DNA from 2 places in the Fictibacillus nanhaiensis genome. Region 1 is predicted to be linked to the other one. Evidence: a T-box and tRNA genes for the amino acid it is inferred to sense, from the RefSeq annotation. Region 1 holds a T-box; the other holds one or more tRNA genes.

Region 1 (4,498 bases):
GTAGAAATGGCTTGGATTTCCGCTCCAGCTTCAAGAGCAGAAGGGTAAATATTTGTGGATGCATGGAACCCAGCACCTATAAAACAAAGGTTAGCTTTCTTCACTTTTCTTACTCCTCTTTATTCAAATTTATATGAAGTGTGATCTTACCATATAGAATTATTCAGCATAAAGCAGGCTGTGCTCATGGGAATTATATGAAATAAAAAACAATAAACTAACTATTTGTGAAGTATACAGATATCGTAAACAAATTATAAATTCTTCTTTATAACGACCCTATTCTCATTTATGGTGTAGTTATTTTTGAGATAGAACGCTTCTGCAATCCCTCCGTTAGCTGTTAATAAATATAGACTTGAAATGTCTCTTTTCTTTAATTCACCTTCTAAATACAGAAGCAATTTCGAACCGTAACCTTTTCCTTGAATTTGAGTACCAATACAAAATTCCGCCAAATAAAAAGTGAATCCTGCATACGATTGTTTACTATTTCCGGCAATGAATCCAATTAAAGCATCGTTTTCATATAGTAAATAACCATGAAATTTAGGTGTATGCATTAAATCCGTTAGTCTTTCTTTAGCATCTCGATCTGTCCAGGTCTCATTCCATGGTTCTTTGTTAAAAACATTAATATATAATTCAACACATTGTCCTATTTTATCAAATGTCATTGGTACAATTGTTTCAGCCATCATATTCTCCCCTATTTGTCTAAATGTTCATTTCATAACCAATCTGTGTGTAAAGAATACTTTGTCCTTTTTAACTAACATTTTAAATTCCTTCATTTAATCTATTTATTTCTTCTTGAATGTTTTTTACATCGATTCTACTAAAGAGTGGTTGAATGTCTTTAAGTGAAATGGAAGATATGTTAATCTCCTTCCATGTAAATTCATTTAATCCCAACATTCCTTTAACCTTTTCACTTGAAAAAGGAAGAAAAGGATGAAGCAATTGTGCAAGATTCGAAATGATATAGATACAATTTGCCATTGTATCATCGCATAAAGATCGCTCTTCGTTTATTTGAATCCAAGGTTTCTGCTCATCAAAATATTTATTCGCAAATCTTACAAAGTCAAAAATATTCTCTATAGTTTTTTTAAATTGTCCGTCGGTAATCAACAAAGCCGCTTCATTATAGAGTCTATTTACTCTTCCTTGTAGTTCTATATTTATCTTACCACTCGGTGTTTTTCCATCATATGACTTTTGGATAAATTTTAATGTACGATTAACAAAGTTCCCATAGGCACCAAGTAATTCGCTGTTATGACTATATACAAATTCACGCCACGAAAAATTTGTATCTCGGTTTTCAGGTGCATTGATTGTTAGAAAATAGCGTATAGAATCAGTGTCATATCTCTCTAACATGTAAGGAGCCCATACTGCCCAATTTTGACTAGTGGAAAGTTTACGGTTTTCAAGCGTTAAATACTCATTTGAAATGATACGTGTGGGTAAAGAAGAATTACCAATACCCATTAGAATTGACGGCCAAACGATCGTATGAAAGGGGATATTATCCTTTCCGTGAACATAATAAGAGATAGTGTCACCGTTCCACCAATCTTCAAGATCCTCATTTGTTTAATTAGCCCATTCCTTACTTGCCGTTAGATAACCAGCAACGGCTTCAATCCATACATAAATTTTTTTACCTTCATATCCCGCTAGAGGAACATCTACGCCATTTGGCAGATCCCGTGTGACGGCTCGGTCAGGAACACCCTCTTTTAAATATCTAGTGGTTAAAGAGATCGCGTTTTTACGCCATCGATTTTCCTTCTGCGCTTTTATTACCCATGATTCTAATTTCACCTGAAACTGACTAAACGAGAAATAAAAATGCTCTGTTTCTTTAATGGTAGGCTTATTCCCACAGATCTTACAACGCTTATCGATTAAGTCAAGTGGATCTAAAATAGCGGAACAATGATCACATTGATCTCCCCTTGCTTTACCGCCACAATTCGGACATGTTCCCTCTACAAAACGATCAGGTAGAAATTGATAATCTGTTTCACAAAAAGCTTGCTCACTCGTCTTTTTATACAGATAGCCATTTTCAAGTAGTTTTAAAAATATGGCCTGTACAGACTTGTGATGATGTTCAGCATCTGTACGTGTATACGAATCGTATGAGAAACCCAGCTTTTCAAAACATGCAACAAATTCTTCGTGATAACGATTTGCTATTGCTTCAATGGTTGACTTTTCTTGATTTGCACGAATCGATATGGGTGTCCCATTACAATCACTTCCTGAAACATAAAGTACTTTTTCCCCTTTTTGTCTGTAAAACCTTGCTAAAATATCTCCTGGTAATAAAGCTGCAATATGGCCTAAGTGAAGTGATCCATTAGCATATGGCCATGCGCCTCCAATAAAAACGGTCATAATTATTCCTCCTTATATTAAAAAAAACCTCGTCCATAGACATATTTGTCTAAGGACGAGGTTTATCTCGTGTTACCACCTTATTTTACCAATAACTCACATTATTAGCCTCAAAAAGTACGGAGTAAATGAAACACTCTTATACTTTGACATTTATAACGAGTGCCAAATCTCGTCAAAGTCTAAATCATTATTGAAGTCGACTTTGCTGCTCAAAGACCATTTTCAATCAACTATTTTCTGCTTCTTTTCAGCTAACGAAGCTCTCTGTAAGAAAATGAGGGTTGACTTACTTTCCTTATCATCGCGTTTAGTAATTCTTTTTACTAATTATTACATATGTTAAATGAATTGAAAAGCGATTTAATTTCAACAGTGTTTTTTATCGATACTCTTTTATCCCGTTTTCAAATGCAACATTATCGTTGTTTATTAAACCATGCAATGCTTCTTGTAAAGCAAATGTACGCTTATAAAATGTAACACGCTTAGCTATTTCTGAACCGTTTGGATAAAGATTGATACACTTGTTATAGAAATCCATACCATAACTTGATAGTATTCCTGCAAAATCATAGGCGGGATCACCTATACCCGAACCACCAAAGTCTATTATTCCTGAAATTTCACAGCTTTTAGGGTCCCATAAGATATTCGATGCTCCAAAATCTCCGTGTATAAGGGTTGTTTTTAAGGGTTCTTTATGAGTAAGAAAAGCCTCAAATGAAAAAGTAATCTCACTTTGAGATTTCTTATTGATAAAATGAAAAAGCTTGTCCTGTATAGAATAAAATAGTTCTTTCATGTCTTCATATGGGTTACTATCTATTAAGTTTAGAGACGTAACCAACGTTTTTTTCGATACGGAATGAATCTCAATTAGAAAGGTTACAAGTTGTTTTGCAAGTTTCATTGAATCCACATGATTCACTTTTATTAAATGTTCATTCCAGAAAGGGACACCTTCAATTAAATGATATCCAGTAAATACTTTACCAGGTTCATTTAGCTCGAATGACTCATATTCTGGATATGGAATTTGGATTGATATTATATCCCTGATATGATCTAAGATTTGAGCTTCTTCTTTTAATCTTACAATTCCTTTTTCGTACTTTGGAAATCTGAATACAAGAGAATGGTTTATGATTAATACATCGTTATTCTGGCCAATATCATTAGCAAGAACATTCTCAATGATAAGTTCTGGATAGACTTCTTTAATCCGTTCAATATAATGATTCATTCTTTTTCTCCTAGATCATAATTATATTTAGGAACTTATTTATTATTGGAGTTAGTTATTTTCCCTTTAATAAATTTCCTATTATTCTATATAACTACTTAGGTTGGTTATGAATTCTTAAGCTACTACTACTTTCCAAACAACTCCCTTATACAGCAATCGCACCCGATCGGAAGAAAGAATAAAATTGTAAATATTAGTAAAGGTAATCATACTTTTATTAGCGAATATAATATCAAGAAAATAATTAATGAGGTGGTTATATGATTGGGATTGTATTCTTATTGATTTTTATTTTTATACCATTAACTACAATCGTTGTGTCTATCGTCGGTACACTAATTACTAAAAATATGTTTGTAACACCAATCTTATTTGGATTAACGTTAATTTTACTAAACTTCCTCAATATATTTGAGGTTGGCTTATTTCCTATTTTAATTTATACTGCATTATCATTTAGCACTTCGTATATTACTTCAATTATAAAAAATAGAAGAAGCAGCATCCAAACGAAAACACTATAAATCATAAAGACCAAGTAATAAATTTGGTGTTATTTAGTTATAAGATTGCTTATATTTCTTCTTCAACAATCCTGCTTCGTTTGTTCAATAAGTTCAATAAAAAAGTGCAGATCTCCTTCTCAGAGAAAAGCACCCGTTAATTGCATAAATAAATTCATAATAAAACAATTCTATTAATTAAAACTACTTATCTGTCAACATTTCAAGATAATCTTCTTGAAGAAGACCAAAGACAGCACAATCCTTATAATGATTCTTGGCATTGCGAATCATATGTTTAATCGTTCCTTCTTGCTTCATTCCAACTTTCTCC
Region 2 (4,498 bases), on a different contig from region 1:
GCTGTCGATACGTACAGCCGATTCATTCATGAGAAGCGAAAGTGGCATTGGCTCCATTTCTTAAACGATCTGATGTTTTGGTTGGTACAGGCTTTGCTGGTCTTTTATGTTCTTCTACACGTGAATCACGCAGAGATTCGTTTTTATATTTTTATTGCTCTCATTTGCGGATATGCGGCGTACCGAGCACTCTTTGAACGAATCTATAAAAAGATACTTGAGTGGATGGTATCAGCGGTCACCTCACTTTTCCGTTTCTTATACCGTTTACTTAACTCTTTAATCGTTATGCCGATAAAATGGTTAGTTATGCTCATATCCGCTATTCTTTTATATGTACTTAACATCTTGCGGAAAATTATTATGGTACTATTCATGATTCTTTTTTCTCCTTTTAAATGGGTTGGAAGACTCATATGGCGTTTCATACCTAAGCAAAAATGGTATAATTTAAAAGAGAAATATTCAAAATTAGCAGGGTTTTTCATTTCTGCGAAGAATAAAGTCAGCAATTGGAAGGGAAAAAAGAAGTAAAGGAGGGGAACAGCGAACAAATGCGCCAGAAAAAAATAACAGAGATTCACTCACAATACATCCAGAATAAAGAGCGTCATGAGCAAGTGATCGCTAAACGTAAGCGTGGTTTATACAGGCGCTTGACGGGGGCTTTTATCGTATTTTCCTTTTTTGCTTTTTTAATTATTACGGGTATTGCAGAACAGCTCTCCCTTTTAAATGAAAAACAGACGGAACAAAAAGAATTAAGCGACGAATATAAAGCTCTTCTAGAAGAAAAGGCACAACTTAAAGATGAAGTGAATAAACTAAAAGACGAAGAATACATTGGAGAAATCGCCAGACGTGACTTTTTTATGTCAAAACCTGGTGAAACAATCTTTAAACTTCCAGAATAAAGCATTAAGCGTAGATTGACACGCAGATTTTTTCGATTGTATAATAAGTAATGATATCTTAGGAGATTTTTTAAGGAGGAGCATTTTTTGCATGTCAATTGAAGTAGGCAGCAAGTTGCAAGGTAAAGTTACTGGGATTACTCATTTTGGAGCGTTTGTAGAGCTGCCAGGGGGTACAACAGGACTCGTGCATATTAGCGAAGTTGCGGATAATTACGTAAAGGACATCAACGAATTTCTTAAAGTTGGTGATCAAGTCGAAGTTAAGGTTATGAGCGTCGAAAAGGACGGGAAGATCGGTTTATCTATCAAGAAAGCAAAAGAAAATGTTGCATCTGCTAGTAGACCAGCTCCTGCAAGAGGCGGATTTAACAAATCGCGCAAAGGTCCTAACCGAGGCGGTAACAACCATTCAACGGCATTATCTTTTGAGGATAAGATGAACAAATTCCTTAAAGATAGTGAAGATCGACTCACTACTTTAAAGCGTAGTACTGAATCAAAAAGAGGTGGCCGCGGCGGCCGAAGAGGATAATTGTTGCATTTTTAATGCTCATTCATCTATATATGGCTAGCACTCTATTCTTAAAAGAATAGGGTGCTTTTTTGTTTTTATCATTCAATCAAATTACTGTCTTTTATTTTGCATTGCTAAAGAACAAAAGTTTTTTCGGAAATCTGTTGCTAAAAATATCTTGTCATCTTTGAAAATTGACTGGAGTGTAAGGTGCGAGACTCCTGCGGGACGAGCGGTCAGGTGGAGACTCCTAATGGCGCAAAGCGGCAGGAGGCTCACCGCACGCCCCGTGGAAAGCGAGCAACCTGGAGCGGAAATCAACTCCTTTCAAGAGTAATACAAAAATCTTTTTCGACAAATTTTTAAAGAACCGTTGACAGAGTGGCAGGATAGATGTAATATACTACTTGTGTCTTTTACAAATGGCGGTGTAGCTCAGCTGGCTAGAGCGTACGGTTCATACCCGTGAGGTCGTGGGTTCGACTCCCTCCGCCGCTACCATTTTTAATTTGGACATCTACATACAAACGTACAAGAGCATCCGTCAGCGGTTGCTCTTTTTTATTTCTTTTTCTGTCATTCCATCAAACTATTTTTAAACATCAATCCCTTTATATTTTTCTTCATAATTCTCCTTAATAACTTTAAAAATGAAACTTCCTTTTCTCTTTTTGTAAGAATGTTGTCCGCTTTTGCTCTTCTTTCGTGAATTAGTGGAGAAGTCCGTCGATAAGTTTTTAAATCTTAAACTGCTCTTTTGACAAAATCTTTGTTCTAAACCTGTTTATAATGGTTACACAAATTGGAAACGGGTGGTGTATGGGATGTGGCAGAAGGTAGAACAAGAGGTACTCGAACCGATCAGAGGAATGGTCTGGGTAGAAAAGAGTCAGCAGGCAGTAACGAAGACGAGTAAGAGATGGCTTCAGATTTTGAACCAGAGCATTTTTAACTGGAGAATGCTGTTGTTTGGAATTGGTTTTTTGTTAGGACGAGCTATGATTCTGGCTGAGATGTCTCCCTTTGCTTTACCTTTTGTAGCCAGTGTATTCGTTTTGAGAAAAGAGCGGACAGGCATTGCTGTTTTTGCGATCTTGGCAGGAGCGATGTCGCATCAACCAATGAACGCTTTATTTTTTATCAGTGCCTTACTCGTTTATGCCAGTCTTCAAAAAGGAGCGGATCTGTTCATAAAGAATCGCATGCAAAGTCTTCCGCTCTTGGTTTTCGGTTCCTCCTTAATCACGCGAACCGTGTTCTCTATGTTCGGCGAAGGAGGCTTAGAGCGGGTAGATACGATGCTTGCGTTAGTGGAAGGAGGACTAAGCTTAGTTCTTACGTTAATCTTTCTTCAAAGCATACCGCTTTTAACGAATAAAAAAATACCACAATCGTTAAAAAACGAAGAGATTGTTTGCTTGATGATCCTTCTAGCTTCTGTCATGACCGGTACGATCGGCTGGCAGATCAATGATGTAGCGGTAGAACATGTTGTTTCACGTTACTTAGTCTTGTTGTTTGCTTTTGTGGGAGGAGCTGCGATTGGTTCTACAGTGGGTGTTGTGACAGGTCTGATCCTCAGCCTCGCGCAAGTAGCAAGCCTTTCTCAAATGAGCTTATTAGCTTTCTCAGGACTACTCGGTGGCCTTTTAAAAGAGGGTAAACGATTCGGTGTAAGTCTTGGGCTTATCATCGGAACCGTCATGATCGGTTTATATGGTGAGGGCAGATCCGAAATCACATCTACCTTGATGGAATCAGGGTTTGCTGTTCTACTTTTTCTTCTAACGCCAAAAATGGCAATCAGCAACATTTCAAAATATGTACCAGGCACAAGAGAGCATTCGATGCATCAGCAGCAATATTTAAAGAAGATCCGCGACGTGACCGCGAGTCGCGTTGAACGATTCTCAAGTCTCTTCCAAGCGTTATCACATTCGTTTCAATCGGTAGGTTCCTCTTTAAATGAGGAAGAGAGCACACGTGAAGTGGATCTTTTCTTGAGCAACATTACAGAAAAAACGTGCCAGACTTGTTTTAAGAAAGAACAGTGTTGGGCGCAGAACTTCACAACAACTTACGACCTGATGACTAGGCTGATGGTCGAGCAAGAAGATTATAGTGATATTAAGGATCGAAAATTAAAACGAGAATGGGAAAAGCATTGCATCAAGCCTGAAAAGATAACAGATCTTATGAATAAAGAACTAACGCAATATCGAGCTTCTCAAAAATTAAAGATACAAGTGCAAGAAAGCCGTCGTTTAGTAGCTGACCAATTGATGGGTGTTTCACAAGTGATGGGCGATTTTGCAAAAGAGATACAACGGGAACAAGAGAACCACCAAATTCAAGAAGAGCAGATCAAAGACTCTCTTGCTCAAGCAGGAATTGATGTTGGCCACGTAGATATTTATAGTTTAGAAACGTCCAACGTAGATATTGAAATGACCATTCCTTCTTGCAACGGTTCAGGAATCGCTGAGAAGCTGATCGCGCCGATCTTATCCGACATATTGGAAGAGACGATTCTCGTGACACATGAAGATTGTGAGAACTATCCGAGTGGGTTCTGTCATCTCTCTTTTCATTCAGCACGAGAATATGTGGTTGAAACAGGTATTGCCTCAGCAGCTAAAGGAGGAGCATGGCTTTCGGGGGATAGCCATTCAACGATAGAGATTGGTGCTGGGAAGTTTGCTGTTGCGATCGCAGATGGAATGGGTAACGGAGAACGAGCGTTCATCGAAAGCAATGAAACGCTTCAGCTACTGCAAAAAATTCTTCAGTCTGGTATTGAAGAAGAAGTGGCCATTAAGTCAGTCAACTCTGTGCTCTCGTTACGTACAACAGATGAAATTTTTTCTACGCTAGACCTTGCGATGATCGATCTGCAAGATGCATCTGCTAAGTTCTTAAAGATTGGTTCAACCCCGAGTTTTATTAAACGAGGAGACCAGATCAAAACGGTAGAAGCAAGCAATCTTCCGATGGGAATCATTCGGGACTTTGATGTGGACGTAGTGGATGAACAGCTGAAAGCAGGAGATATTCTCATCATGATGAG

The links. The T-box of region 1 lies ahead of metG (methionine--tRNA ligase). A T-box ahead of a tRNA ligase gene usually reads a tRNA of that ligase, here a tRNA-Met.
Region 2: it has a tRNA-Met gene. The T-box ahead of metG (methionine--tRNA ligase) is inferred to sense a tRNA for this amino acid. The anticodon was not compared.

Annotation. Positions count from the first base shown of each region.
Region 1 covers NZ_JBHUPF010000006.1:1,793,366-1,797,863, reverse strand. The annotation lists gene ACFS5O_RS12855 (Gfo/Idh/MocA family protein) at 1-104, opposite strand, end outside; gene ACFS5O_RS12850 (GNAT family N-acetyltransferase) at 255-698, opposite strand; partial or broken gene metG (methionine--tRNA ligase) at 781-2,412, opposite strand; T-box leader at 2,461-2,726, opposite strand; gene ACFS5O_RS12840 (phosphotransferase family protein) at 2,795-3,658, opposite strand; gene ACFS5O_RS12835 (DUF2651 family protein) at 3,922-4,185, shown strand; gene ACFS5O_RS12830 (GNAT family N-acetyltransferase) at 4,369-4,498, opposite strand, start outside.
Region 2 covers NZ_JBHUPF010000016.1:18,369-22,866, reverse strand. The annotation lists gene yabQ (spore cortex biosynthesis protein YabQ) at 1-534, shown strand, start outside; gene ACFS5O_RS20140 (FtsB family cell division protein) at 555-914, shown strand; gene ACFS5O_RS20135 (S1 domain-containing RNA-binding protein) at 1,006-1,449, shown strand; tRNA gene ACFS5O_RS20130 (tRNA-Met) at 1,856-1,932, shown strand; gene spoIIE (stage II sporulation protein E) at 2,256-4,498, shown strand, end outside.